Regions from separate parts of the Virgibacillus natechei genome, predicted to be linked through region 3. Evidence: riboswitches for the same ligand, from Rfam matches in the RefSeq annotation. Region 3 holds a riboswitch; each other region holds the start of a gene.
The links. Region 3 has a riboswitch for thiamine pyrophosphate ahead of tenA (thiaminase II). Riboswitches for the same ligand answer to the same signal wherever they lie in the genome.

Region 1: another riboswitch for thiamine pyrophosphate. It lies ahead of OLD84_RS03235 (YkoF family thiamine/hydroxymethylpyrimidine-binding protein); the one in region 3 lies ahead of tenA (thiaminase II).
Region 2: another riboswitch for thiamine pyrophosphate. It lies ahead of thiW (energy coupling factor transporter S component ThiW); the one in region 3 lies ahead of tenA (thiaminase II).
Region 4: another riboswitch for thiamine pyrophosphate. It lies ahead of OLD84_RS03300 (lipoate--protein ligase family protein); the one in region 3 lies ahead of tenA (thiaminase II).

Annotation. Positions count from the first base shown of each region.
Region 1 is NZ_CP110224.1:557,809-565,666, forward strand. It holds gene OLD84_RS03210 (spore coat protein) at 1-124, opposite strand, end outside; gene OLD84_RS03215 (spore coat protein) at 210-803, opposite strand; gene OLD84_RS03220 (spore coat protein) at 944-1,159, opposite strand; gene OLD84_RS03225 (YfcC family protein) at 1,552-2,949, shown strand; gene OLD84_RS03230 (M20 metallopeptidase family protein) at 2,959-4,122, shown strand; gene OLD84_RS03235 (YkoF family thiamine/hydroxymethylpyrimidine-binding protein) at 4,266-4,856, opposite strand; TPP riboswitch at 4,976-5,079, opposite strand; gene OLD84_RS03240 (putative RNA methyltransferase) at 5,161-6,051, opposite strand; gene OLD84_RS03245 (SHOCT domain-containing protein) at 6,399-6,596, shown strand; gene OLD84_RS03250 (YjcZ family sporulation protein) at 6,739-6,891, opposite strand; gene OLD84_RS03255 (YjcZ family sporulation protein) at 6,931-7,041, opposite strand; gene OLD84_RS03260 (hypothetical protein) at 7,268-7,588, shown strand; gene OLD84_RS03265 (DUF2268 domain-containing putative Zn-dependent protease) at 7,644-7,858, opposite strand, start outside.
Region 2 is NZ_CP110224.1:522,257-530,114, forward strand. It holds gene thiM (hydroxyethylthiazole kinase) at 1-648, opposite strand, end outside; gene thiD (bifunctional hydroxymethylpyrimidine kinase/phosphomethylpyrimidine kinase) at 645-1,451, opposite strand; gene thiW (energy coupling factor transporter S component ThiW) at 1,963-2,448, opposite strand; TPP riboswitch at 2,536-2,652, opposite strand; gene OLD84_RS03025 (prolyl oligopeptidase family serine peptidase) at 2,801-4,822, opposite strand; gene OLD84_RS03030 (hypothetical protein) at 5,007-5,393, shown strand; tRNA gene OLD84_RS03035 (tRNA-Ala) at 5,618-5,690, opposite strand; gene OLD84_RS03040 (acetoacetate--CoA ligase) at 5,934-7,858, opposite strand, start outside.
Region 3 is NZ_CP110224.1:1,480,204-1,488,061, reverse strand. It holds gene OLD84_RS07810 (LLM class flavin-dependent oxidoreductase) at 1-262, opposite strand, end outside; gene ssuE (NADPH-dependent FMN reductase) at 291-842, opposite strand; SAM riboswitch class I at 964-1,070, opposite strand; gene tenA (thiaminase II) at 1,333-2,013, opposite strand; TPP riboswitch at 2,173-2,270, opposite strand; gene OLD84_RS07795 (hypothetical protein) at 2,383-2,667, shown strand; gene OLD84_RS07790 (UPF0182 family membrane protein) at 2,744-5,461, opposite strand; gene OLD84_RS07785 (proline dehydrogenase family protein) at 5,778-6,782, opposite strand; gene pruA (L-glutamate gamma-semialdehyde dehydrogenase) at 6,921-7,858, opposite strand, start outside.
Region 4 is NZ_CP110224.1:568,891-576,748, reverse strand. It holds gene trpD (anthranilate phosphoribosyltransferase) at 1-872, shown strand, start outside; gene trpC (indole-3-glycerol phosphate synthase TrpC) at 873-1,658, shown strand; gene OLD84_RS03315 (phosphoribosylanthranilate isomerase) at 1,662-2,300, shown strand; gene trpB (tryptophan synthase subunit beta) at 2,278-3,474, shown strand; gene trpA (tryptophan synthase subunit alpha) at 3,476-4,267, shown strand; TPP riboswitch at 4,403-4,509, shown strand; gene OLD84_RS03300 (lipoate--protein ligase family protein) at 4,702-5,562, shown strand; gene lipA (lipoyl synthase) at 5,534-6,478, shown strand; gene OLD84_RS03290 (cupredoxin domain-containing protein) at 7,370-7,744, shown strand; gene OLD84_RS03285 (response regulator transcription factor) at 7,815-7,858, opposite strand, start outside.

The DNA of each region.
Region 1 (7,858 bases), 920 kb from region 3:
ATTCATTTGATATTTGCTGCTCCGATACGGACTGTCCTCCATCTTGAATGGCAGCCGCATCACTTTGTACATTTCTAACATCATCGCAGTGGTCTAAAGCACGCCATTTTGTAGTATTACTCAAATCTAGTCACCTCTTTCATTTTTATTTACCGCATTTTTAACGGGTAGTGGGGGAGAACCAATCCCCCACGGAATGAAGTTTTCTTTTATAAAACATCAATCATAACTACCAATGCGATTAGTAATTGCAGAAGAGCTTGAACATTGACTGCTAAGTCGGTGTCTGTCGTCGATATATTAATATCTTTGGAGTTATAGATGAAAATTTTCTGCTTATTTACTTGTTCCGCATTAAAATACTCTACGAGCTCTTGTGATACAGCTTCCCCCTGGTTAGAATCAGCAACTGTAAGATTAATAACTAACGTGATAGCCAACTGTAAACCTGCTTGAAGGGAGACTCCAACTTGTGTGTCTGTTGTATCGACTTTGATGTTGCAAGATTCTTTTACCCAAATCATTTCAGCGGACTCTTGCTCCATAAAAGAATATTGATCTGCTTCTTGAACAACTGTTGCGTCTTGGTTACTAGTAAATGTTTCATATTGATTCAATGGTCTACTAGACGGACTGGCATGATCGTGATCATGATGGTGCTGTTTCTTGCACGTTTCGCAGTCTGTACTGCATTTATTGCAGTCTCTTACTTTAAAATCATGACAACATTCCTTCTGTCCTTCATAGTAAAGGGTAAGGTATCTATTGGGATAATTAGTTTTGGATGGTTTATATGACGCCATATTAATGAACACTCCTTTCTTTCGTTATACAATAATCTATGGATTTAACTATTATAAGACTGTACACATTAACTAGAATCGCTACTTTTTCCAAAAATAAAGAAAACACCTATTAGATAGGTGTTTTCTTTAATAGACCTTTATTCACTTGATTGATTCGTATTTTTCTGTTTTTCACTGAATTGTTCAACCTGTGTTTTTAAATCGTCGACCATCTCTTTAAGCATTTGTTTCTGTTCATCTGAGATATTTTTTTTAACTTGTTCAGGTTTAACACCATTCTTTCTAAATATATCATCAACCATTAGTTGCACTACCTTTTCTGGGACTGCCTTCTGTTTAGATGAATCGTCCATATTTATTTCACCTGCCTTCTTCAACTATTTATTTTATATTATGGTGCGTAACATAATTTGATTGTGTTGTTGTCTATGAAAATTACAAGATTTGGGTATTTGATATATTCTCATTTAATAGGAATATTGGTTATAAGCTTTAGAAAATTAGCACCTGGCACTTCAAATAGACCACAAGGTTGTTAAGTGGCAGGGATTCAGGAAGTTAGATCTGAAATTGCATGCAAGTGCGTGTCATTTTTACCGGACTTTTTGAACAACCTCTGCAAACACTTTTTACAAAAGGTAATTGCTTTACGGTAGTGGTTTAGATATAATATTTCCGTGTTAAACGTTTTCGAATAACCTTGAAGAAAAAGGTTAGTTTAGAGATAAGGAGGAAGATTACAACGATGAATAAAGAAGACACATCTAAGAAAAAAATTGAATTTCCTCACGTATTTGTTATTTTATTTTGTATTATTTTGATTGCATCCGTTTTTACTTATTTTATACCAGCAGGAGAATACGAAAGAGAGACAACCGAAGATGGCGTGGAAACGGTCGTTGACGGTACATATGGTGAAGTAGAATCTGAACCGATTGGTTTTTTTGAGATATTTCAATCCATTCATGCGGGGATGGTTGAAGGTGCAGAAATTATTTTCTTCATCTTTATTGTTGGTGGGGCATTCGGAATTATGAATGCAACCAATGCTTTAACGAGTGCGTTTGGTTCCTTATCGAGGAAGTTGGCTGGGAAGGAATTGTTTTTAATTCCGATAACGATGACAGCCTTCGCGATAGGCGGAGCAACTTTTGGTATGGCTGAAGAAACCATTCCTTTTATCATCATATTGATACCAATCGCTATGATGGTTGGTTTTGATTCCATGGTAGGAACGGCGATGGTGCTTATCGGTGTATATGCCGGTTTTACGGCAGCGTTTATGAACCCATTTACAGTAGGAGTAGCACAAGGAATTGCTGGTTTACCAACCTTTTCAGGGATGGGAATCAGGGCTGTTTTTTTTGTTGTTTTTCTATCTGTAAGTATTTTGTATGTTATGAGGTATGCAAGAAAAGTTAAAAAAGATCCTTTAAAAAGTATGGTTTATGAAGAGGATCAGCGAAGAGACGTCAAACAAAGTTTAGCTGATCAAGCCGCTATGACAAAGAGACAGGGGGCCATTATTGGTGTTTTGATTTTAACGATAATTGGTCTGGCACTAGGTGTTACCATCGAAGGCTGGTATATGAGAGAAATTGCAGGATTATTTTTCTTAATGGGTATTGTCATCGGGCTTATCGCTAAAATGAGAGTGAATGAAATTGCGACATCATTTCTGAAAGGGTGCGAAGAACTGGTCTTAGGAGCTCTTGTAGTTGGTTTTGCTTATGGGATTTTAGTTGTACTGGAAGACACAAATACCATCGACACCATTTTATACGGAATATCTTCACTAGTTTCCGGATTGCCGACAGGATTAACAGCTATGGGGATGCTCGTGACCCAAAGCCTATTAAACTTTGTAGTACCTTCTGGAAGTGGGCAGGCTGCGCTTAGTATGCCAATTATGGCTCCACTTGGAGATTTGGTAGGTGTTGACAGGCAGACAGCTGTATTAGCCTTCCAATTTGGTGATGGTATTTCCAATATCTTAACACCAACGGCTGGTGTTCTGATGGCTGCGTTAGCCCTTGCTAAAATATCATGGGTTAAGTGGGTGAAATGGGTTTGGCCATTAATTGTAATTTGGTATGTGTTGGGAGCAATATTTGTAACTGTTGTTCATATGTTCATTTGGTAGGAGGAGAATATGTTGGAACATTTATATAGTAAATTACAGGAAATATATCCTGAATTAGTGGAATTTCGGAGAGATCTTCACATGTATCCAGAACTTTCACATCAGGAAGTAAATACGCCAGAAAAAATTGCTGCTTATTTAAAGAATTTAGGAGTAGAAGTGAGAACGGGAGTAGGTGAAAGAGGTGTAGTCGGAACGCTAAAAGGTGGGAAGCCTGGCAAAACGATAGCCTTACGTGCAGACTTTGATGCGCTCCCTATTCAGGAAGAGAATGATCTAGCGTATAAGTCACGGATTCCTGGAGTTATGCATGCTTGTGGTCACGATGTGCATACGGCAACCCTGCTTGGTGTAGCAAAAGTTTTAACGGGAGTGAAAGCGGAAATTCCAGGGACAGTCGTGTTCATCCATCAATTTGGCGAAGAAGCAACACCTGGTGGAGCAAAGTTGATGATCGAGGATGGATGTCTGGATGGTGTTGATGTTATCTATGGTGCGCATGTCATGGCTTCAGAAGAATTTGGCACAGTTAAGGTGAAAGAAGGGTATAACTCCACAGCACAGGATGACTTCTTTATTAAAATTCATGGAAAGGGTGGACATGGCTCTGAACCGCATCAGACGGTGGACCCGTTAGTAACAGGCAGTCAATTAGTTGTGAACCTGCAGCAAATTGTTAGTCGAAGGGTGAGCCCACAGCGTTCTGCCGCTGTGACAGTCGGTTCTTTTATTAGTGGTGATGCGACCAATGTTATTCCTGACACTGCAGTCATTAAAGGGACAGTACGTACGTTTGATGAGGATTCTCGGGCTATTATAGAAAAAGCTATGGAACAAATTGTGAAATCCACCTGTGAAGCGGCTGGTGCTACGGTTGAATACGAGTATGTAAAAGATTGCCCATCGATTTGGAACGATCCTGTAACAGCAAAAAATGTGCAAGAAAAAGCCGCTGTACTAGTTGGTGAAGAAAATTTGAATCGCATTGATCCAATGATGGGAAGTGAGGATTTCGCATTCTATCAAAAGGAAATACCAGGTGTATATTTCACAGTAGGTGGCAGAAACTCGGAGATTGACGCTACGTATCCGCATCATCACCCAAGGTTTAATGTAGATGAACGAGCAATGATTAATATTGGAAAGATGTTTTTAAGTATTGTGATGGAGTAAGTAGATATAGCTAATAGTTACTTGTCAAAGAGAAAAGGCGGTATTGTATTATGACCACATCCCTTCCTTTACAAGATACTCCAAGTTTAAAGCCAGTCACTCCTCGTGTTTTATCGATTCGTGACTGGCTTATTTGTTAGTTCTTATTTATGGCTAGGGCTGTTTGCTGAGATAGAAACGGTCATAACCGTATGACTGGAACCTGCTTCAACAGTTGTCTGAAAAACTTGCTCTAACCCATTAAATATTGAAATGGCTTCTCCATTGAGGTGAGTAGAGTAATGTGCTGATGAGACAGTAACATGCTCTTTCATTGCTTCAATTTGGTCATAGATAATGTCCATATAATTTCCACCACCTAGTGGGTAAAGTGAAAATTTTGCTGCAACAGGTTGTTTGGTATTTTTTATCTGATCACGGTTAACAGGACTTTCATCTTCTGACATATAAACATCTCCTGAAGAATCACCAGGACATCCTAATGAATAGGTGGCTTGGAATGCAATATGCTCTCCTGTTTTTGCTGCATGTGTGAAGATTGCTTTTGTCACGTCAAATACGTGAATAAGTTTTCCACGTACAGTGGTCGTTACGTCGTCTGTATTCATCCAAACTTTAGATGTGTCTACTTCATTTAAGGCACCTTCGATAATTTGGATAAAATTGTCACTCATTGGGTGAAGCGAAAAGCTAACTCCTGCAATGTTACTATCGTTACAAGATTGATTCGTCATATGAAACGCTCCTTTTTCGCAATGGTCGTGGCCCCAAGTTAAAATCAGAAATAAAAAAACTGCACTCTCAGAGGAATGCAGTCGGTTTGTATGGTTTGTCATATAAAGTTAATTATACCCAAAGTTCGACTACACTTCCCCACGCTGGTATTATCCAGTTCGGGTAAGAGGGTCAGAACCATGCAGTTCTTCTCAGCCATATATAGCTCCCCTAGTGCCACTATTGCTTATTTAGTTTATATGTCTATTTTAACATAGATGGTTTTATTGTTAAAGCCATGATCACTAGACTTGTTTCATAACTTTATGTTTTTTTACCAATTAGAATATCCAGGTCAACGGTTATTTCAGCAGAGTCCTTTTCTAAAAATGAATTTACTTGCTCGTTTGTAGCTGCCCATGATAAAGGCGTCATTTGAACGAGTGCCTGAATAAATGGGTTATCTAGATTCACGGTATAGCGTAGCCTTGAGTGATCTACAAAATGGAAATTCTCATTAAAACGTTTAACAGTTTCAGCATTCGTATAACGCTGTTTTTCTGGATCATCAAAAAGACCCTCTCTTAATTCTTTTAAGTAATCACTTTGAGGGACTACCTTTACGACTAACCCATTCGTATTTAAAAGTCTATTGAATTCTTCATAATTTGAAGGTGATAAGATATTAAGAATAACATCAAAAGTACCGTTTTGAAACGGTGTGTTTGTTAGATCAGCAACGGACCAGATTTTATCTGAATAGTTCTTGGCAGCTGTCAAAATACCTTCTTTCGAAATATCAATACCTACTCCCATGACTTCCTTTTTAAAATCAGAGCTCAGCCTATCACAGATGGTACTAAGATGTGAGCCTTCTCCGCAACCGGTATCGAGCACAGCTATTTCATCTTTTTTATTTCCACTGTGTTCATTTATCACAGTGGAAATAAACTGAATTAGAGGGTCAAAAAAGTCAGCTTCTGTCATAAGCTTTCTTCGAGCTTCGAAAAGCTCCCTACTATATTTTGTTTTCATTTGGTTTGTTGCTAAGTTGAGATATCCTTGCTTGGTAAAATCAAATGTATGATTACGTGAGCAGGTTAAACTTTTTGATTCAGAAACCTTCATAGATGAACCACAGGTAGGGCACTTAAATATGGATTCAAAATGACGTACATAGATTGCACTCTTTACTCGTTTATTTATTTTATTCAAAAAAGCCACCTCATTTATTTGCGTTATTTAACTATGGGAATAATGTACACCGTTATCTTTCTTATAAATATAACATAAGTGTCCACCTATTCCGTCGATCATTCAACAGATAATTAATTGCACAATCTTAAGTAAGCATAAAATAAAACCTCATTTAGTAAGGATAGACGTACAGGACATGCTAGTATGGAATGGCAGAGGAAAGGAAACGTCCCGTGAAAAACGTCAAACGCAAAAAAGATTTCTTTTTCACGAAAATCCTGTTTAGTCGATCTACCAGTTAAACGATGCCTAACCGTATGATTAAAAACAAGTGTAAAAGGTAATTGTAATAAAGAGGTGATAAAATGCTGACAGAATCTGTAATACGTATTATCTTGTCCGTCATAATTCTAATCATTATGATCGTCATTTTAACTCGTTTTAGAGCAGGTAAATCTCAAGCTCCTCCAAGAGATTCGCTTCATGTTTTGAAAAAAAGACTCGAAAAAGGGGAGATAACGCAAGAGGAATATGATGAAGCAAAGAAAAAACGCGGAAAGTAAATATGTACGGAATTATATTTCGTCATTTCCCGGGAAATAGTGATAAAATATCTCTACTAAATTAACAAGCTGCCGAGATACTCGACAGCTTGAAAACTTTTAGGCTTATTATTTTGCGAATCAAGTTAGTTTTTAGTGAAATTTAAAACCAAGCCGCACCTACGATTATGAGGAGAATAAATAGTACGACGATTAACGCAAATCCACCGCCGCCAGCACCGGCACCAGGTGCGCCATATCCGTGCCCGCAGGCACCAGCACCATATCCAGCTCCGTAGCCGCCATATCCAAACATAGAAACACTCCTAACATTATTTTTTATTTAACTCAGTTCTTAATATCCGTAACCACCGAAAGAAGCACCAACAATAATTAATAGGATAAACAATACTACGACAAAGGCGAAGCCTCCACCATAGCCTGCTCCTGCAACAGCTCCACTCATTAATAAAACACCTCCATATGTTCATTTGTTAGTAATATATGTAGATGATTCAATTAGTGATATGGACACTATCCCAAATTTGGCGCCTTGGAATTAAAAAATGGAAAATATGTTTGAAGTATTCTCTAGAATAATTTTTCACCAATAACTAATGCAATTGTCCATTACGATAATACAGGAAGTACATATACTGTCGTATGCTTCATAAAGATACGGGGGTGAATGAATGTCAGCTGGACATTATTATGGACTATGCCAACAATATAGAGGAAGAGCTGTTGAAATTAAAACGCGTACTGGAGTAACTCATAGAGGGGTTATTTGTCACGTTGATGAGCATAATGTATATTTGCAGCCACTTGGTCGTCAAGGTGGCTTTGGTGGTTTTGGCTATGGAGGCTTCGGCGGCATCGGTTATGGTGGACCCGGAGGATTCGGGGGCTACGGCGGCTTTGCTGGACCAGGCTATGGCGGCGGTTTAGGAATGGGCGTTGCGTTAGGATCCATTGGTACGTTGGCCTTACTTCCATTGGTAGGATTTATTTAAGGCTTAAAAATAAAGAACAGACGGGTATTTTTCGTCTGTTCTTATCTCTTTATAATCACTCCGTTTTTATTTGTGCGATTTTAGACGTAGGAAAAGAAAGTAAATCCTTACTCAACGTATTATTTTCGTCTATATACTTTTTAACTAAATAATAGCCAACACTATAACCTACCATTTTTGGATAAAACCGTAATCCGTACAATATTTCTTGATGTTTTCTCTCCTGATTGTGTACATCTTTTTTCGGTAGAATTAAATGATTAAATAACT
Region 2 (7,858 bases), 960 kb from region 3:
AATTGCTGCTAATGCCTGTTCTTCAATAGAGTACCTAGTTGTTAAGCAAGCAGTTAGGATAGACCCCAACAAACATCCCGCTCCTGTTACCTTTGCCAAAATGGAATGACCTGTTTTATTACGAATTATTTTTCCTCCTATACAAATGAGGTCTGTTTTCCCGGTAACGATTGCAGTAGTGTCATAGTCTGCTGCCACTTTTGCAGCAATCCCTTCAGTATCCTCACCACCGAGCGAATCAACACCTTTTGTTTCCCAAGGAATTTGAACAAGGTGGGCCATTTCACCAGCGTTTCCTTTGATTACAGTAGGTTTCACTTCTTGTACGATTTCTTTCATAGCAGATGTGCGAAATGATGTAGCTGGTACTCCTACAGGATCGAGTACTACTGGGATTTCTTTCTCGTTTGCAGCTTTTCCTGCAGCAATCATTGCGGGAAGCTCCACGGGTGTTAGAGTGCCAATATTAAGCAGAACGCCGTCCGCAATCGACGCTATTTCATCAGCCTCTTCTTCAGATTTTGCCATAATAGGAGCGCCGCCAAAGGAGAGTAGACCATTAGCGGTGAAATTCATGACCACTTGATTTGTTAGATGATGAATCAATGGATTATTTTCCCGTACTTCCTGAATAATGTTTGGATTCATCGTTTCACCCTTTCTTCTCGGCTTGCCCAATGATTGGTAGGCCCATTTCCAGAGCCAATTGAAAAGGAATGCTTAATAGCAGCTGTTACAAAATGTTTTGCTTTTTCAACTGCTTTTTGTAAAGGTAATCCTTGGCTTAAATAAGCAGTGATTGCAGCTGAATACGTGCATCCCGTTCCATGTGTGTTTGTTGTATCGATTCGTTTAGAAGAAAACGTGTGCATGGATGTCCCGTCATATAAAAAATCAACAGCATCACCTTTTAAGTGTCCACCTTTAATAAGGGCACCGTTAGCACCAAAATTCACCACGATTTGCTCAGCTGCTTGTTTCATATCATCGGTTGTATCAATTTTATCTCCAGTAATATATTCTGCTTCTGGGATATTTGGTGTGACCAAAGTGGTTAATGGTAAAAGCTTTTCGCGTAAATAAAGGCGTGCTTTTTCTTCGATTAATGGATCACCACTTGTAGCAACCATGACAGGATCCATTACATAAGGGGCATCAAGTTTTGGGATTTTTTCTGCAATTACCTTCATCATGTCAATATGTGCAATCATTCCTGTTTTAAATGCGTGAACTGGTATATCCGTAATCACGGATTCCAACTGTTGCTCAATCATTTGAATAGGAAGGTGGTGTACATCTTGAACGCCAGTTGTATTTTGAGCAACAACGGTTGTAATGACCGACATGCCATAGCTTTTGAGTTCCTGAAATGTTTTTAAGTCTGCTTGGATACCAGCTCCTCCGCTGGGGTCAGTGCCGGCAATAGTAAGTACGGATGGAACTTGAGTCATCTGTAAACCGCCTCCTCGTTTTCTATTCTTAAATCATCTGTAAATGTCATGGAAAGTCCTCCTCCTAATAAGTTAGGAAAGTAGGTGCCAATCTGACCACCTGACTGGCAGCGGCCGAGTTTTCTAATTGCATAGGAAACTATAGAATTTAAATGCTATGGATAACTTAGTTATCGAAATAGCCACGTCCAGCTCCAGCGCCCAGCAACTAGCGCGACTTCCTTCACCTCCGTACGATAAAGAAGACTTGCCGATTGGCTCTGCCAGAGGCTTAGTCGCACTTATACCCTGTGGGTGAAAAGAAGACTTGCCGATTGGCTCTGCCAGAGGCTTAGTCGCACTTATACCCTTGTGGTGAAAGTCAACATTGGCTTACTTGTCTTAAGGAAGGCCGACTAAAACCGGGCTTGCGCTCAGGCGTCGGCATACCCCTATGAAGGGGCATGTTTCCTTTATCTCCTCCGGCTCAGTCCAGTCCGTACGTTGCTAAACGGGCGCTTGCGCTTTGTTCTTATATGCGTACTAAACTTTGATATTTAACCTTTGATATGATAAACCAACCGATAAACGCACCGGTAATACTACTGACAAGAAATGCTGGCATAAAGGCGAAGGCACCAACAGAGCTTCCCATCAGTAGTTGTGCAAATGGTACAGCAAATAGGGAGCCAATAACCCCGCTTCCAAATGCTTCGCCAAATACAGCCCATGCTTTTTTGCCGATTTTTTTATAGAGGTAGCCAGCTAAAAATGCTCCGACCATACCGCCTGGAAACGCGAGTAATGTTCCGAGACCCAGCATATTCCGGAGTACACTAATCATAAAAGCAATGACGACTGCAGGACCTGGACCAAGCATTACGGCAGCCATGACGTTGACCGCATGCTGAACAGGGTATGCTCGTGCCACTCCAGCGGGAAACCATAATAATTGTGCAGTAATGGTTCCAATTGCTACAAAAACAGCCATCGTTGTTAATAAACGCGTTCGATTCAATATTCTCCTCCTTTCATAGGGAAACCAAAAAAGCCAGATCCGCTGAGGGACCTGACTGTGACTATGAAAATAGATTAGACGTATCATCGCATCGCCTAACTACTTCCCTCCGCTGGTGTTAACCAGATCAGGTCTATAAGAGTCAGAAAGTAAACGTACTTTCCTCTCAGCCCCCGTGATTATTGGGCACCCCTAGTAGTAATTGTTTATTATTAGATTCACTCATTAGCATAACAAATAGCTGGATGGTTGTCATGGGTAAAGTTAAAATCTTTACATTATTTTGTAAAACATATCATGATATAGAAACTATTTTCTATAAATAAATGATTGATCAAACGTTTGATTAATACTATTTTAATTCCATATCTAAAAATGCATAAAAGTCAGCCCATTCATCAATAACTTTGGATGTTGGTTTACCGAGTCCATGTCCCGCTTTTGCTTCGAGACGAAGGATGACTGTTGAATCCTTATCCGCTTTCTCGAGTAATGTGGCAGCGAACTTTTTTGCATGAGCTGGTAAAACTCGATCATCACTTTCTGCTGTTGTTATGAGAATAGGTGGATACTTTTGTCCGTTCTTTATATTATGCAATGGCGAATAAGCATATAAGAATGGAAAATGTTCTGGTTTCTCTGGATTTCCAAACTCGGGTATCCAATAACGACCGATTGTGAATTTATGGTAACGTAGCATGTCTATTACAGGAACCGTGCAGATGACAGCACCAAATAGATCAGGCCTTTGTAGCATACAAGCTGCGACTAACAGACCTCCATTTGAGCCACCCATAATGGAGAGTTTCTTTTGATTGGTATATTTCGTTTCAATTAACCATTCGCCAGCAGCGATAAAGTCATCAAAGACATTTTGTTTGTTCTCAAGCATTCCAGCTTTATGCCATTTTTCCCCGTACTCATTTCCACCGCGCAGGTTAGCTACAGCATAAATCCCGCCCTTTTCCAACCATCGTAAAATTGCAGGATTAAAAGAAGGAGTTCTGCTAATATTAAAGCCACCATACCCATTTAGAATAACTGGATTTTCGCTATCCAATTTAATGTCATTATGATGTGTAAGGAACATTGGGATCTTTGACCCATCCTTTGAGGTATAGAAGACTTGCTCTGTTTGAAAATCAGTCGTATCCACAGGTAGGGTTGATTCAGCGAATACAGTAACGTCTGGATCGTCCATTTCATAATGATAAATGATTGTTGGACTTAAGAAAGAAGTCATGCCAAAATAAATTTCATCTGTTTCTTTATGGCACGTCATCTCCGTTAATGAACCGATTATCGGTAATTTAATTTGATATAAATAGGTTCCATTTTGATTATAGACGTGTAATTGATGATGAGCATCATGAAGGAGTACAACGATGAACTTTCCGTTTATAAATTTCACGGAATCCATGACATCATCTTGTTCTGGTAGGACTTCCTGCCAATTCTGAGGTTCAGGGTGATCCAGATCAATTGCAATAACCCTACCATTCGGGCTATCTAGGTCTGTTTGAAAGTAAAAGATTCTACCTTCGTTTGTAATGTATTGGTATCCTGCATTTTGATCATCGAGCAGACGCATAAATTCCACCTTTGAATCAATAGCTTTAACAAACACTCTATTTTCTGAAGCGGTTCCTTGAAATACGTGTAGACAGAGATGTTTTTCATCATCGCTTATCATTGGTGAGAACATTAGCTCTTTTTCGTCTGGTTGTTCGTGAACTAAAGGGTCATCATCTTGACTAGTTCCGAGCTTATGAAAATAAACGGCATTGTAATTGCTTTCATCTTCTTTTTCGACACTTCCTGGCTCGGGGAAACGACTATAGAAAAATCCAGAATGATCTGGTGCCCATGCAATGGCTGTAAATTTTACATAGCGAATATGATCTTCCAAGTCTTGTCCACTCTGAATATCCCTTACATGAATTTGCTGCCAATCACTTCCATGTAAGGAGGTGGCATAGGCAATATACGCTCCATCATTACTAAAAGCGTAGTTCGTCATTGCAATTGTTCCGTCCTCACTAAGTGTGTTAGGGTCAACCACAACAGCATCCTGTTCTTCGCCCCGCTTGTAAAGAACAGCCTGATTTTGTAAGCCATCATTTTTTTGGTAAAATAAATTACTTTTCACTTGTTTTGGTACAAAAAACTTTGGATAATTCCACAATTCCTCTAATCGCTGTTTGTCGAACGCTTTTGATTCAGCTTGTGAAAAATAGGTATCGCATTGCGCTGCCAAGGAATTTCCCCATTCCACGGTTTCTAATGAGGATGAATCTTCCAACCATCGATATGGATCAGCTACCTTTGTTCCATAAAAGTCTTCAACGATGTTATCTTTTTTCACTGTTTTCATGCTACGCCTCCTGTTTTTCCTGTATACATTATGTTTCGCCAAAAGTTAGTAGATTCCTTTATTTTTTGGCAAATAGGAAAGAGGGATAGAGTACGTAAGTAAGGGTAAATAGTTTTATTATTTTGCTAGATTTTTGTTTGAAACGTGATATACTATTAGGAAAAGAAAGGAGGGTCAAAGTCAAATGGAGGAGAAATTAAATACTATTTTAGAACACTTGGAAATACTACAACAAGGACAAGTTCGATTTGAAGAGAGACAGGATCGATTTGAAGCAAGTTTAAACATTTTTGGAGAAAGACTTGGTCAAGTTGAAAGAAGTCAAGAAAAATTAGTATCAAGCCAAGAACTTCTTGCTATTAATCAAGCTTCTATGGAAGAAAGACAAATCCGCTTGGAAGAAAATCAAACCAATATGGAAAAGAACCAAGAATTGTTTGCATTAAGTCAAGTTCGTTTAGAAACCAAACTTGATAATTTTATGGTTGAAACAAGAGGTAATTTTAAGCATGTTCAGTCACAGTTGGATAGACATACAAATTTGTTTAAAAAGGTACAACTAAAACATTAAATTGTAAGGTTTACTATTCATATTGGATTTCGAGTGATTTATTAGAACGAATGATATCTTCAACTTATCCTCAATTTATTATCCTTTTGTTATATACTTCATAGAAAACTACTCCATATATTATCTAACTAAATTGTCTGTAAAAAATTAAGATGTGGATCGATTAAAAAAGATTAGCAGGTCGTGTTGAGTACGACCTGCTAATCTTTTGTTTGAATAAATGATGGAGCATAGCGGGCTCGAACCGCTGACCTCTTGGCTGCCAGCCAAGCGCTCTCCCAGCTGAGCTAATGCCCCGATGGATGAATTTTAGGAACAACCTATAATATACACGTTTTTTCGTGTGATTTCAAGTGAAATTATTATAGGAACTACAATTTGAGATATATAATTTTCAAACACTTATTATGGAGCTAGCTTTGCGATATACCTATCATGAAAATAAATCTATTTTCATGATAGGTGGTGGCTCGCTCAAGGCGAGTCATGTTGGTTCTTATTTGCAAGTCTAAAGGGCGAGCATATAAGCTCGCCCTTTAACTATTGATTTTGTTTTCTAGCAAATTGAATAAAGTAATCCAATGATCTCTCATTCGCTAATGAACCTTTATTCACTACGTTTTCAACAGGGCTACCCATTAAGATTTTCTTTACTGGTATTTCTAGTTTTTTCCCATTTAATGTCGTAGGTAAAGCTGTTACTTCGTGAAATTCGGACGGTACATGACGCGGTGAGCATTGTTCTTTGATTTGTTTTTTAATTATCTGCTGGATCTCATCGGTTAACTTATACCCTTCTTTCATTACAACAAATAGGGGTGTAAAAGAAGTACTACCAGTTGGGACGTCTACAATTAAACTATCAGCCACTTCCTTCACCTGATCGACAGCCCGGTAAATTTCGCTGGTGCCAATTCGAATACCCCCACGGTTAATGGTTGCGTCTGAACGACCATAAATAACGCTGGTTCCACGGTCTGTAACTTTTAAGTAATCACCGTGTCGCCAGATGCCTGGGTACATATCGAAATAACTTTCATGCAAGCGGCTCCCGTCCTCGTCATTCCAAAAATAGATCGGCATCGATGGAAAAGGTTCGGTGAGTACTAATTCGCCTACTTCTTTTATTTGAGGTTCACCATCGTCGTTAAAACTCTCAATTTTTGCACCAAGCCCACGACACTGGAGTTCTCCAGCATAAACCGGTAGAATTGGCGCACCTAAAATAAATGCTGTACATACATCAGTTCCTCCACTTGCGGAGGCAATCCACAAGTTGCTTTTAACATTTTCGTAACACCATTGGAAGCCTTCAGGTGGCAAAGGTGATCCTGTCGAGCTAATATTTTTTAAATGACGTAGGTCAAACTCCTCGCGTGGATTAAGTTCTTCTTTCATGCAAGCCGTAATGTAGCTCGCACTTGTTCCAAATACAGTCATTTTCGTGTCTTCAGCAAATTTCCAAAGCATCTTCTTATCTGGATAAGCAGGATTCCCATCATATAGTATAATGGTGCTTCCTGTAAGAAGGCCACCGACGAGGTAGTTCCACATCATCCAGCCCGTTGTGGTAAACCAGAAAAAGCGGTCATCTTCTCCTAAGTCTGTATGGAAGGTTAATGCTTTTAAATGTTCGAGTAAAATTCCGCCTTGACTATGTACGATGGGTTTTGGCTTTCCAGTAGTTCCAGATGAAAATAGAATCCATAGCGGATCATTGAACGGTATATGCTCATATGTCAGCTCGAGGTCCTCTTTTGACTTAATCGCATCTGACCATGTTATTGCATTTTTAAATCCACTAAAATCCGCATCTGCGTTTACGTAAGGAATTGCAATGGTTGCTTTTAAACTTGGTAGTTCAGCCTGGATATCCTCTACAATTTCAGTACGGTCAAAACTTCTTCCGTTATAGTTATATCCATCAACTGTAATCATCACTTTAGGTTCTATTTGTTTAAATCGGTCGATGACACTTTGTATTCCAAAGTCAGGGGAAGCACTAGACCAAATGGCACCAAGACTGGCTGTTGCTAAGAAAGCTACTACAGATTCATAGATGTTAGCGACATATGCAACGACACGATCACCTTTTTGGACACCGAGTTTTTGTAGTGTTAGCTGAAGTGCGGCTGTATCTTGATAAAGTTGCTCCCATGTTACTTCAGCTGTCTCTCGTTTTTCTGAAGCATGAATAATTGCAGGTTTATTTTTATCTCTATTTCTGAAAATATGTTCCGTATAATTGATTGTGGCTTCAGGGAACCATTTGGGTCCAGGCATTTGATGGGAAGTTAATATTGTTTCATAAGGCTGCTTTGATCGAATATCAAAGTATTCCCATTGTGACTTCCAGAATGCTTCTATCTCATTAACAGACCATTCCCATAGGGAGTGATAATCATCAAAGTGTAAGTTTTTACGTTCGCTTAGCCAATTCATATAATCGTACAGGAATGATTGTT
Region 3 (7,858 bases):
GTGACGGATCATTGACCGGAGCCTGTGCCCCTTGACTAACAGCTGCATCCCTTGATCCGTTATACACATCATACGTTCCCAACACATCCGCAAGAAAAATCGCATCAAACCGACCTTTTTCTAAAATTTTAGCCAGTTCTATCCAGTAATCACTATCCTTATAACGATAAGACTCATCATCTGGGTGGGTCCATAACCCAGGTGACTGATGTCCAGGCGTATTCATATCAAATGCATTCAGGTAAATTCTCTTTTTTACCATCTATATGCCTCCTTTAATTTTTCGATTGTTACTTCGAAATCGAAACAAGACTAGCTTGATTATTTACTAATTCGATAAGATAAAAAAGTTGCTTTTTCGTTCGCTGTAAGATTTCCTCATCAACAATAGGATGTTCCTTATATTTATCAATTTGACTATCAAGTAAATAGAGCCCTTTCAAGTTCTGCCCCTTTAATGTCGCTAATACTGGTTTCAATGTATACTCAATTGCCAGTAAATGAGAGGGACTTCCACCTGTCATTAGTGGCAACACTGGTGTGTGCTTGAGCACATCTTCCGGCAGAATATCCAGTAATGCTTTAAGGACGCCTGAATAAGCTCCCTTGTATACTGGCGTTCCCACGATGACTCCTCTAGCATTTTGGATTGACGTGGCTATATCTTGAATAACAGGGCTGTCAAACTTTCCTAAAAATAAATCTTCTTGTGGCACATCCTTGATCGAAATATGTGTCACTGAAAAATTCTCCTGTTTAAGTAAGGTTCCTAAATATTTAAGCACATGATCGGAACGGGAAAATTCTGAAGGACTTCCCGATAATACAACAATTTCACCCATGGTGATCATCCTTTCTTGTTTTATTTTCTATAAGATTATCCTGTCTTTAATGAGCTGAAAACTTAAAAAACCCCCTTTTCTTTTTTTGAGAAAAGAGGGCTTTTGATTGTTAATTTATCCGCTCTTATCTCCCAAGGATTTCTCCTGGTGGAATTAGCACCTTCCTGACAATGTCAGAGGTTGCTGAAGCGTCATAGGGCCATCTCCCTCAGCTTCTCTTGATAAGATTATTAAGTTATAATATACACTCTATATTAATTATTCCGATAAGTCAAGTAGGTTTTATGTTTTTACGAAAGGATATTTTGAGACGTTTAGATTTACTTTTACTTATAATGCGTGTTCAAAAAGGAGGATAAAAAGGACCGAGAAGTTCAAGGCGGCGTAGCTTTGAGTAGTGGAACGTATGCAATTAATACGTGAACAACGGAAAAGCAAGCCAACGAAGAAATTCGATGTGTCATTTTTACCGGACTTTTTGAACATCCTCTTATAAATTAATTGGCCAATCCTCTTTACTTTCTGCCATATCCCAGAACATATATTCAAATAAACTTGTTTTGACCACAATATCTTCTAACATAGCTAATTCACGTTCCGGTTTACCTTTCGTTATTTCATTTATCAGATGCTTACAATCCTCGGCTATTTTTGTGAATTCATCAGAAGAATACATTTTCACCCAACGACCAAAAAATTCATGATCTAATGCTCCTGGCCATTTTGCAAGTTCCTTTCCTATAAAGTTATAACTCCATGCACACGCAAGTACGGATGCCACAACATTTTCAACTCCACCACGCTGAGATACATTCAACATATAACTGGTATACGCCGTTGTAGTAGATCCCAGCCTAGTTGCTTCAAGCTCATCATTTGAAATACCAAATTTACTAGCATATTCACGATGCAATTCCATTTCCATATCCAGCGTACCATACAGAAGCTTCGCAAATGCTGTCATTGTTTTTAAATCGTCCGCTTTGGCACTTCCTAAGGCAAATAAACGGGAGTACTCGATCAAGTAGACATAGTCCTGTTTCAACCAATGCTTAAATTTATCGTGATCTAACCATCCTTCACCAATACCTTTAACAAAAGGATGTTCCAAGTAAGAATTCCAAATTGGTTCTACTCTTTTCCACAATTGATCCGTAAATAAGTTGCTCATCATATATTCCCCTTTCTATTGAGAACGTGTTTATAATTAGACTGCTTTAAAGAATCGATTTAGAATGGTCTCACCTCTTTTGAGTAAGAGAGCAAATATAACAAAAAACCCATCACTAGTATAATAGGAATGGGTTTAGCAACAGTAATATTCACCAAAAAATTGCCAGTTCCACTTCCCTACGCTAGTGTTATCTAGATCAGGTTCAAAGGGTCGAATTAATCTCTCAGCATTTAGATGCTCCCCTAGTCGAATTACTTATATATTCAGTTTCTAAATACTAGTATAGGCACACTTAATAAAAGAAAGCAAGCATATACATACAAAGATTCATAGATCACAGAGGAACTGGAATATATCCAAGTAGACATGGAAGTTGAAAATACAAGGGAAGAGGATACTATATTTTATGCATCACAAGCTACTTTGACTACGAATACCGGTGAGCAATTAGAACCTGATATGTTCTTTAGCGAGCATATTGATGGTGAATTCATCGGTCCGGTCACGAAATCTGGATCGTCCTTTTATATTCTAGAAAATTCCAAAGCAGAAGATATTGAATCGATTCGTTTGATTTTCAGTGGTGCATCCAATGAGGACTGGGAAGATATAGGAGAAGAGATTGATATTGAAATAGAACTTGAAAAGTAGGGCTATTTTCTATCCTATCTGAAAAGCAAAAAAGAAGTACTCCAATTTAATGGAGCACTTCTTCTTTATGAAATAATTATTCTGATTCATTTATTTTGGTTTCAAGCTCTGTCATAATTTCTGCAGCTTCATTCCAATTTCCTTCAGATAGTGCATTTTGATAATCATTAAACAGACCTGAAAACTCTTCTAATTCCTCTTCTAATTCTATAGATGGCCCTGTCGGCTCTTCTGATTCTTCGATTTCCTCATCTATTTGATCCTCATCAACCTCGGTTTCAGGATCAATGAGTGTCAGCATTTGTTCTAAAGACTGATCAAATGTTTCTTCCATGACAATGTGATCCTCATAAGCAAGGACAACCTGTTTCACTTCAGGCAGTGAGGTTTCATTGGAAGACTCAATATAGATTGGCTCTACATACATGACCGTGTCCTCAATCGGAAGAGCAAGCAAGTTTCCACGTATAACTTCTGAACCACCTTGTGCCCAGAGGTTCAACTCTTGAGAAATCCTACTATCTTGATTAATACGATTTTCAATTTGCTGTGGACCATATACGTTTTTCTGTTTAGGGAAATTATATACAAACTTTTCACCATAATGTTCCCCGTCATTACGCACGCCCATCCAGGCAATCATATTCTGACGGTTTCGAGGTGTGAATGGCATCATCAGAATAAATTCTTCCTCCTCATACTCAGGCAGTTCCATCGTAACATAATACGGCTCCATCTCAATATCTTCATCAAAGTATAGCTCTGTCGGGAACTCCCAGACATCTTCTCGATTATAGAATACTTCTAGATCAGACATATGATAAGTCCCGTACATCGAGGCCTGAATGGTAAAGAGTCTCTCAGGATAACGGAAGTGGGCCTGTACATCCTGTGGAATTTCCTCTGTAAAAAGTTCCGGGAACATATTGTGATATGTTTGTAATAGTGGGTCATCCGGATTCGCTATATAGAAATCGACCTCACCGGTATATGCATCAATCGTTACTTTAACTGAATTTCTAATGTAATTATTATTGCCGTCATAACCCTCCGAATACGGATAGCTTTCTGCCGTTAAATAAGCATCGAGCATCCAGGCAAGACTTCCGTCATCTCTGACAAAGATATACGGGTCTTGATCATATTCGAAAAACGGTGCAATTCGATTGACACGATCCATAATATTCCTTGTTGCAAGAAACTGGCTATCTCCAGTCACCTGATCGGAAACTAACATACGGAAAGAACCCTCATTCAATGAAAACAGCAGTCTATTCATTCCATTTAGCTGGATTCCCGCTTCTTCTTCGTAGCGACTGGTCATGTTTTCGTCACCTGAAGGATAATCGAATTCATCGACTTCACTATTAACAATTACATTTCCATAATCCTCTTCCCCAAAGTAAATCTGTGGACGAGTTATATCCAGGTCCCCTTCTGGTGGAACGTTTTGCAGCATATATTCCGGTTGACCTTGTGACGTTATCTCATTAACATGGCTCATTGTAACCCCGTATCCATGCGTGTATCTCAACGTTTGATTCAACCATGTCTGTGCTTGTTCAGGTAAATCTTCCGTACTTAATTCTCTTGCACCGATAAAGACTTGTTCATATTCACCATCAATTTCATACCGATCAATATCAACATCATTAAACTGATAATACGTACGGAATGTCTGCAATTGATTATATACATCAAGCAGCGGCCTAGAATCATTAACCCGCACATTATCCATCGTCAATTCATTGCGTTCTATCATTTCCTCATCCAACGAATCATTCCCTGGATTTTCTCTTTCTTCTATATTATCTAGATCATAAGCAGCCTGCGTAAAGTTAAGGTTATGCTCCAAATATTGTTCTTCCTGGGAAAATTCATTTGGTGAGACGACAAAATTCTGAACACCAGCAGATACGAGTTGCCCCGCAATTACTAATACGACATACGCCACAATTGGAATTAGCATCGAATTAAGCTTCCCTCTTACTAAAGCAACAATCACCCAAACAGTACCGATAATTGCAACTCCTGCCAATATATAAGAACTTGGTATGTTAATTAAATTATCCGTGTAACTTAATCCGTGCACGACACTCTGCTGAAAAACGTTTACCTGATTCGTCAACAATGTTCCATATGGCTCAAGTAAGTGATTAAAAGCCAAAAGTACCCCAATGATACCTAGCGTTATTCCCATATGCAGTTGAGCTGAACGACTCATTCTGTACATATTAAAAACGGAATACGCTCCAACTTCCACAATGAGGAAAAAGATTCCCAAACCTAGTAATAGATATACAATAAACTCTAAGAATGGAAGTACAAACATATAGAATGATATATCCATATTAAAATACGGATCTGTTTGTCCAAATGAAGCATAGTTTAAAAGTTTCAAGGCAGGTTCCCAGCCAACTCCTTGCACAATTAAACTTCCAAGTGCTCCGGCAATAATCGCAACTCCCAAAAGCAAAGCATTCATTATTTTCCGTTTCAGAATAATAGGTGGCAGTTGATGCGAATCAAAATGTTTCGTATAGGACCTTCTTATCCAAAATAGCGTGAAATAAGTAACTACCGAAAATAAGATAAAACCAACTACTCCAAGCATTACTTTACTGCCTAAAATGGTAGTATACACGTTACCGAAATCAAGCGAATCCATCCATATATAATCGACAATCCATTGAAACCCAATAACTCCGACTACGAGAAGAAAGATCAGTATCCCAACAATAATGCCGAAACGACTACCGAGCTTTTTAAATTTTTCTATTTGTTGCTGACTCATGTTTCCTTTATCATCCAAAAGTTAACCCCCTATAATTCTATTCATTATCACTATCCATGATAACAGATTAATGGAATACTTTCCTTATACTTTACACATTTTAGAGTATGATATTTTACCAGTTAAAAGTTTACCGACGTTCCCAATATGCCAAATATATCCTAATACCAGACCTAGAAATACCAACAATCGTGTATAGGTGCTATAAATGTAAAGCAACCTATTGCGATCTATGTATATATATAGTTTAACCCTAGGTTTTGCCCGAGAGCACACCTAGGGTTATTCTTTGCTAACATTCAATCCTCTCATTTTCTCATTTATTCTTTTTCCTTTTCCATAACAACAACACGAACAAGATAGCAGCAACTCCACCAGCTATAACCGGCTTTTTCTTCAGCTTGTTATCTTTCGTATAAAGTGTGTCCTTCATAACCAAATTAATGTTTTGCGGACGCTCTGCCATTCGGCGCATAAAATACCCAAACCAGTCTATGCCAAATGGTATATACGTACAGAAATTGTAGCCTTCCTCTGCCAAACTATATTGCATATCATTTCTAAAGCCATAGAGCATCTGAAATTCGAACATCTCTTGATCAATATTGTTGGCACGGATAAAATCTATTAATTCCTCAATTAAATGGTGATCATGCGTTGCAATCGAGGTGAAAGTTCGCCCAAGTAGCCTTGTTTTAGCCAACTGGATGAAATTACGGTCGATCTTCTTTTTATCTTGATAAGCAACTTTTTCGCTTTCTTTATAAGCCCCCTTCACCAATCTAAGTCGTACATCCTGTAATTGATCCAAATCTGATTCTGTGCGATGAAGATAGGACTGTATCACCGTGCCAATATTATCATATTCTTTTCTTAAAATATGAAGGACATCGAAGGTTTGTTCATAACGCGCATAGTCCTCCATATCAATATTAATAAATATATTGTATGCATTCGCAACCTGCAAAATTTCTTGCATATTGTTCACGCAAAAATTCTCGTCAATATCTAATCCTAATTGGGTTAACTTTATCGACACATGACAATTTAAATTTTCTGATTTTATTTTTTCTAAGAGATTGATGCATCCCTCTTTCGCTTCAGTAGCCTCTTCTCGTTCGGATACAAATTCTCCCAAGCGATCGAGTGTGCAAGTGATACCATGGCTGTTCAGCTCTTTAACAATATTTGTAACGCTTTCAATATTAGTACCAGCAACAAACTTGTCTGCGCCCAGTCGGAATCCCCATTTTTTTGCAGTTTTATTTAAATATTCATTATTGGACAAACCTATGAAAAAATCTCTTGTTAGATTGGACATCTCAGCATCTCCTTTTAGATGTTTAAAGGAAATTTCTCCTTCATGGATACCTAAACATCTTTTCCATGAACATGAAGTCTAGATAAAGAGTTGCGGCAACAGGAATTCTGATGCCACAACGAGTTCTATATCATTTTATTAAAATTTTTCTGTTACTGTTTTAGCTTCTAGGAAATGTTGCAAGTAATCCGGCCCGCCTGCTTTTGAGTCCGTACCAGACATTTTGAATCCACCAAACGGCTGATAACCAACAATTGCTGCCGTGCATCCACGATTGAAATAAAGATTACCAACATGAAATTCATAACGAGCACGATTTAAATGTGAACGGTTATTCGAAATAACAGCACCAGTTAATCCATATTCTGTATTATTCGCAATATCAAGTAACTCATCAAAGTTTTCTGCTTTGGTAAATCCAACTACTGGGCCAAAAATCTCTTCCTGCATGATTCTTGCTTTTGGATCTAAGTCTTTAAAGATTGTCGGATGCACAAAATATCCTTCCGAATCATCCGTTTCTCCTCCGTAGGCAAGCACTCCCTCATCCTTACCTACTTCAATATAATCTCGGATTTTTTCTAATTGTTTTTGATTAACAACAGGCCCCATGTACACATTATCTTCACTTGTATTGCCCACTGTTAATGCTTTCGTTAGTTCAATAGATTTCTCCAACACTTCATCATAAACATCTTTATGAATAATGGCTCTTGAACAAGCAGAACATTTCTGACCAGAGAAACCAAAAGCAGAATTCACGATTGAATCCGCAGCTAAATCAAGATCTGCATCATTATCAACAATGATCGTATCTTTACCACCCATTTCAGCGACTACACGTTTCAGGAAATTCTGGCCTTCCTGTACTTTCGCAGCGCGTTCCATAATTCGGACACCTGTTGCACGCGAACCAGTAAAGTTCACAAAATGAGTTTGCGGATGATCAACAAGGTAATCACCGATTTCTTTAGGGTCACCTGGCACAAAACTTAGAACACCTTTTGGCAGACCAGCTTCTTCTAGTGCCTCCACTAGTTTATAAGCAATTACTGGCGTATTTTCAGACGGTTTTA
Region 4 (7,858 bases), 910 kb from region 3:
AAATTGCGGGAATTGTAGAGGTGATTCGTTCCAGGTCTTCTTTTAACACGGCGCATATACCAAATGCGATGGATAATTGTGGCACTGGCGGTGATAAATCCTATAGCTTCAATATCAGTACAACTTCAGCATTTGTCATAGCCGGTGCAGGTATACCAGTTGCCAAGCACGGCAACCGCAGCATATCCAGTAAAACTGGTAGTGCAGACGTGCTCGAGCATTTAGGTGTTTCCCTGTCATTCACGAATGATCATGTAGAAGAAATGCTACATGAGAATAAGATCGCCTTTTTATTTGCACCACATGTTCATGCTGCGTTGAAGCCTTTTTCAAAGGTTCGTCAAGAGCTGGGACTGCCAACCATTTTTAATGCGATCGGACCATTAACAAACCCGGTTTCCCTTGATTCCCAGTTACTTGGTGTCTATCGTCCAGACATGGTTCAGATGCTAGCAGAGGCATTGCGTAAATTAGGCAGACGCCGTGCTATTGTGATAAACGGTGCAGGAGAAATGGATGAGGCATCATTAGCAGGTGATAACAAAATTTCCCTTCTTGACCAAGGAAACATAACTACCTTCACCCTACATCCTGAAGAGGTAGGATTGCCAACCTATCCAAATGAGCAAATTCGCGGTGGCGACGCGATAGATAACGCAACGATTTTACAAAACGTACTAAACGGTCAAAAAGACGCTTATTATGATACGGTTCTTTTGAATGCAGGTTTGGGACTGTACGCCAATGGAAGTGCGGAAACGATTAAGGCTGGGATAGAATTAGCAAGAGAAAGTATTGAATCAGGTGCTGCCATGGAAAGGTTACAATATTTAATTGAGTACAGTAGAAAAATTCCAAGTGAGGTGATGTAAGTGACCATTTTAGATAAAATTTTAGCGGAAAAAGAAAAAGAGGTTTCTCTGCTTCTTAATCAAACGTTTGATCAAGTCTCATTTAACAGACCAACAACCTTCAAGGAAAAGGTAGCAGCATCAGACAAGATAAACGTTATTTCTGAAATAAAACGTTCCTCCCCATCCAAAGGAGAAATTAATATGGGAGTCAACCCAGTAGAACAAGCGAAAAAGTACGAAGCTTCAGGTGCTGCTGCCATTTCTATATTGACCGATAAACCTTTCTTTAATGGGTCGATGGATGACTTACGCGCGATTCGGCAAGCAGTTGATTTACCGATTTTATGCAAGGATTTTATGATTGACCCGGTTCAGATTGATCAGGCTAAGGCATCTGGTGCCACCATTATTTTATTAATTGTTGCCGCCTTATCGGATGAAAATTTTAAAAAACTTTATCGTTATGCATTAAGCCAAGATTTAGAGGTACTTTGTGAAGTGCATAATGAAGAAGAAATGGAACGGGCACTTGAGGTGAATCCAGAGATTATCGGAATAAATAATCGAAATTTAAAAACATTTGAAGTTGATCTGATGACAACCAATAATTTAGCATCTATGGTAACAAATCCGAATACAATCCTTGTCAGTGAAAGTGGGATTAAAACAAAACAAGATGTAATACGTGTCAGCGAAGCTGGTGCAGATGCCATTCTAGTTGGTGAAACATTGATGCGTGCGGATAATCTAACAGAAACCTTTCAGGATCTAAAGGTACCAACCCCTGAAAAAGGGGTGAGATAGAACGTGCTGGTGAAAATTTGTGGGATTAAAACAGAAGAGGCAGCTCAGACCGCAGTAAATGCTGGCGCTGACTTTATCGGATTTGTTTTTGCACCAAGTAAACGCGAAATCACAGCCGAAGATGCTGCTACCATTGCTCAGTCGATCCCCCCTTCCGTTAAAAAAGTTGGTGTTTTTGTAAATGAAACAATCGAGACAATGACGGAGATCGCAACACTTGTTGGTTTAGATTTCATTCAGCTTCACGGGGATGAGACTCCAGAATTGGCTGAACAGCTTCCATTCAAAATTATTAAAGCATTTCCAGCCGAGCCTGAACATTTTTCAGCAATGCATACGTATCCGAGTGATTTTTATCTTCTCGATAGTCCTTTTGGGAAAAACCGCGGAGGCAACGGAACTGTATTTGACTGGGATGTAACGCGCAATCTATCCATTGATCGAGCAAAAATTATGTTAGCTGGTGGGTTAACACCTGAAAACATCCAACAGGCAAGGAAGCAAGTTAACCCTGGCTGCGTTGATGTTTCTAGCGGCGTCGAAACAAACGGCGAAAAGGATCCTAAAAAGATCATGAATTTTATCCGATTAGCAAAAAGCACACGAAAGGATGAGTCAATTGACAACATACACAATGCCTGACAAAACAGGAAAATACGGTGATTTCGGCGGGCGGTTTGTCCCGGAATTATTAATGCCGGCCGTAATTGAGTTGGAAAAAGCATATGACGAGGCAAAGAATGATCCTGAATTTATTGACGAACTAAATTATTACCTTAAACAGTATGTAGGTCGTGAAACACCGCTTTACTATGCTGAAAAACTTTCGAAAAAAATAGGTGGACCGCAAATTTATTTAAAGCGCGAGGACTTAAACCATACCGGTGCACACAAAATTAATAACACAGTCGGCCAAGCCCTTCTAACACGAAGAATGGGGAAGAAAAAAGTGGTCGCTGAAACAGGTGCAGGACAGCACGGGGTAGCGACCGCCACAGTCTGTGCACTACTGGATCTCGATTGTGTCGTTTTTATGGGTGAGGAGGACATTCGTCGCCAGAAATTGAATGTTTTTCGAATGGAATTATTAGGAGCTGAAGTCCGAAGTGTTTCGCATGGCAGTGGAACCTTAAAAGATGCAGTCAACGAAGCCTTACGCTACTGGGTAAGTCATGTGAATGACACCCACTATATTATAGGTTCCGTCGTTGGCCCACATCCTTTTCCAAAAATAGTTCGTGACTTTCAATCTGTGATTGGCGAGGAAACAAAAAAACAAATTGTTGATCAGACGAGCGCGTTACCGAATGCCATTGTTGCCTGTGTGGGTGGGGGCAGTAATGCGATGGGAATGTTTTATCCATTTATTCAGGACCAAAATGTAAAGCTATTCGGTGTTGAGGCTGGTGGGGAAGGTTTGGAAACTGGTAACCATGCTGCTACATTATCTCATGGTACGACAGGTATATTACATGGGACATTAAGCCATTTATTACAGGACAACGATGGCCAAATTAAAGAGGCGTTCTCCATTTCAGCAGGTCTCGACTATCCAGGTGTTGGCCCTGAGCATAGTCATTTACACCAAACAGATCGTGTGACATACACATCGATAACAGATGAAGTAGCATTAAATGCATTACAGGAATTATCCAAATCAGAAGGAATTATCCCAGCACTAGAAAGCGCACATGCCGTGGCTTATGCCATGAAATTCGCTGAAGAAATGAAACAAGATCAGACATTGGTCATTTGCTTGTCCGGCCGTGGTGATAAAGATGTTGAACAAGTAAAAGACAGATTGGAGGAAAAATAATATGGGGAAATCAAAAATAGATCAATCCTTTCAGGAAAAACAAGCAGCTAATGAGAAATTATTTGTCCCTTACATTATGGCTGGTGATGGTGGACTCGATCGTTTAGAAGAACGGATTCAGTTTTTACAGGAATGTGGTGTGGCAGCAATTGAGCTTGGCATCCCCTTTTCCGATCCAGTTGCAGACGGCCCAACCATTCAGGAAGCAGGGATTCGCGCATTGGAAAATGGAACAACACTTATGTCCATACTCAAGAAATTGCAGGATTTTAAAGAAAATCGTTCTGTTCCTATTATCTTAATGACGTATTTAAATCCGATCGTAGCATATGGTACAGAAAAATTTGCTGTTGATTGCAGGGAATCCGGTGTTGACGGTGTGATTATTCCCGACTTGCCGTTAGAGGAGGAATCGATTCTAGCTGGACACTTACAGGAAAATTCGATTGCTTTTATTCGACTTGCAGCAATGACAAGTCCGAAAGAGCGTTTGGTCGAACTAGCAAAACGATCGGAAGGGTTCCTCTATGCTGTTTCTGTTACGGGAACAACGGGAGCTCGCACGGTACATGACGCAATGGTAGAAGATTACCTGCAGATGCTGAAGGAGCACAGTTCCGTCCCTGTCTTGGCAGGATTCGGGGTCTCAGATATCCAACAAGCCCGTGATCTCAGTTCCTATTGTGATGGTGTGATCGTTGGAAGCAAGATTGTAGATTTATTACACAAAGGAAAAACCGATGAAATTAAAGACTTGATACATGGGAGTTTAAAGCTTGAAATCAACCATTAATTCTTTAGAGGAAAAGAAATACGACTTAGCCTCGTTTTCAGCCAATTCCCTTTGTTCAACAAAACAAAATAAACAGTTATTTCCTTTACAATTGGAAGTATTTCCTATACGCTAAGTATAGAAATTGTATATAACGATGAGCACTAGGGGTGCTGTAAAAGTAGCTGAGAAGAACTGAATAGTTCTGACCCTTTGTACCCGAAATAGATAATACTAGCGTGGGGATGTGCGTTTTTTTGTATATTCATATATGTTTAGGAATAAACATACAAACAGACTGCATTTCTTAAGGGATGTAGTCTGTTTTTTTTAACATTAAAACCATGTATTTCAATCGGAACAGTATACAATATTAGACGAATTCCCCCTAAGGGCTCATTACGTTAATTTCTAGCTTGTTTATAAAAATTTTTTTTATAATCGGAGGTGATTTTTTGGAAAAAGAATGGGGTTTTTTGAATACCGGGTTCCACAATGCAGCAGTTAATATGGCATTGGATGAAGCTTTATTAAATTGGCATAGCAAAGGAGAAATTCCACCCACATTACGGCTTTATGGATGGAAAGTACCCAGTTTAACCGTTGGCCATTTTCAAAAGGCAGAGAAATCGATTGATTTTAATGCTCTGGAGAAACACGGTTGTCAATACGTCCGTCGGCTAACTGGAGGAAGTGCTGTATTACATGACAATGAACTTACATATAGTCTTGTCATTTCTGAACAGGACCCTTCCCTTCCAAAGTCGGTAAAAGAAGCCTACTATGTGTTATCAAAAGGTGTTCTGGAGGGGTATAAAAATTTAGGTATCCAAGCCGATTATGCCATACCGGAAAAGAAAAGGAATAAGGACAGAACAGCTATCTGCTTTGAAAAGCCAGCATCTTATGAAATGGTCGTTGATGGCAAGAAAATCTCTGGTAACGCACAAACAAGGAAAAAAGGTGTCCTTCTGCAACATGGTTCCATTCCTATGAGTATTGACGCAGAGATGTTATTTGACATGTTCCTTTTCCCTTCTGAAGCGATAAAACAACGAAAGCGTGAATCCTTTGAAAAAAAGGCTATTACCATTGATCAGCTAACGAACCAAAAGCATACGTATGACATGATGACAGTAGCTTTCAAAGAAGGTTTTCGAACAGGGTTAGATATTGAGCTAAACCCCATAGAGCTATCGAAAAGCCAGTGGGAAGAAGTATACCATTTAGCGAATACAAAATATGATTCATCGTTATGGAATAATAAATCGAAGGAGCGTGTTATAAGTGGCAGAACAAGCAACGTATATACGTAAACCGAAATGGCTGAAGACGAAGATTAACACCAATGAATCATACAGAGAGCTTAAGCACCTGATGCGGGACAAGAAATTAAATACCGTTTGTGAAGAAGCACGATGCCCAAATATCTATGAGTGCTGGAGCGAACGACAAACGGCTACATTTATGATTTTAGGCGATACATGTACGCGTGGTTGCCGCTTTTGTGCAGTGAAAACAGGATTGCCAAATGAACTCGACTGGGGAGAACCGAAACGAGTTGCTGAATCTGTTGCCATTATGGGGTTAAAGCATACGGTGATTACAGCAGTTGCACGCGATGACTTGAAAGATGGCGGTGCAGCAGTTTTTGCTGAAACAGTCCGACAAATTCGCACCCAAAATCCTGGATCCACCATTGAAATCTTACCTTCTGATATGAAGGGCGATTATGAGAGTCTGCATACACTAATGGATAGCGGACCAGACATATTTAACCACAACATTGAAACCGTACGGCGTTTGACAAAAAAAGTTAGAGCAATAGCGATGTATGACCGTTCATTACAGCTTTTACAGCGTGTGAAAGAGATCGCTCCAGATACACCTACGAAATCAAGCATTATGGTTGGGCTTGGTGAAACAAAGGAAGAACTAATTCAAGCAATGGATGATTTATTAGCTCACGATGTAGACATTGTAACAATCGGTCAATATTTACAACCAACAAAAAAACACTTACCGGTCGAGCGTTATTACCATCCAGATGAGTTTGAAGAACTAAAACAAATTGCATTAGAAATGGGATTTCGCCATTGTGAAGCCGGCCCGTTTGTACGCTCCTCGTACCATGCGGATGAGCAAGTAACCCAAGCATCCGCACAGCGTAGAATTGATTATATGAAAGGCGTAGAAGACCAGGAAAATACAGAAGTTAAATTTAACTTTTAAAAAGCGAAGGTCCCTTATCGAGGTTTACATCTTGATAAGGAATCGTCATCTATTACAGGCTCTTTTTGTAAGTATTGTTGTTTTTACATTTTCGGAGTTGATATAAAAGACGACGCAGTGACAATTCTCTTTCGTGACGCTGCCTCTCGTTCTAATGATGGTTGGTGCTTGGATTCGCTACGGCAGAATACTCCGCTTTCCGTGGGCACGGCCTCAGCCTCCTCGCGGAAGATCGCCGCTGCGGGGTCTTCGGTCACGTGCTGGGGCTGCGCGTAAATGCTCGCCCCACCGAAAACCATTGTTCCCACAGGAGTCTACGTATTCTGCCTTCGCTGATCTGAGGCATTCTGGTTATCGATTTGTTGTAGCCCATGAAATTAACGTTTTTGATTAGTTCTTCTCACATGAAGAAAACGGTTAGAAGCCGCGGAAGACGCGAGACTCCTCAAAAATACAAACACCGATTTTTTCATGGGATATAATGCTGCCGAAGTTTTCTAAAAAGTTACAATGAACAATACCAGCGAAGGAAATACACGGAGACTCCTGCGGGAACAGTGGCCAAAGTGAGACCCCGCAGAACGGAGTTCGAGAAGGCTCACGGGTCACCCGCGGAAAGCGTAGTGTATTTCCGTAGCGGGTAAAAAGCATCAACCTTAATTTCAAACTATGTCGTCTTTTATAGATTTTGTATCAAAACAACAATTCTTTTCAGTGGGACAAGTAACCACAGTCACAATCTTTTAGAAAAAAGCTTCATTAAAAGATTCATAATTTAGCTTGTGCATTATTGTTCATAGATTTGCCTTAAGTTCTCCATAAAAACTGCATATTTAATCTCTATAATCATTATTGTAAAGGTAATTAAATATCATTTAGGGGGACTTATTTATGAAAAAAAGTCTATTAGCAACTTTATTTTTAGGCCTGGTTTTGATTCTTGCAGCCTGCGGTGGTGGCGATAGCAGTGAACCGGCGAGTGGTGAAGATGCAGGAGCAGGAGATGCCGCCAATGAAGTTAATATAACTGCAACTAACTTTGACTTAGGCGAAGACGTCACAGTACCAGCTGGTGAAGAAATTAGTCTAACGCTCACGAATGAAGAAGGTATGCACGGAATTTCCATCGATGAACTTGATGTACATCTTGATGGTGAGGGCGAGACAACATTTACAGCAGATGAACCTGGTAAATACACCATATATTGTAATATCCCATGTGGTGAAGGACATGATGACATGGTAACTACATTGATCGTAGAATAATCTATTCTGAAAGAGCTGTTCCCTGCAATAGCTCTTTTTTCGTTTCGCACTTAATCAAAACGAAAAAACGTTAAGCATTCATCCATTTATATCCTACCCCCCAAACTGTTTTTA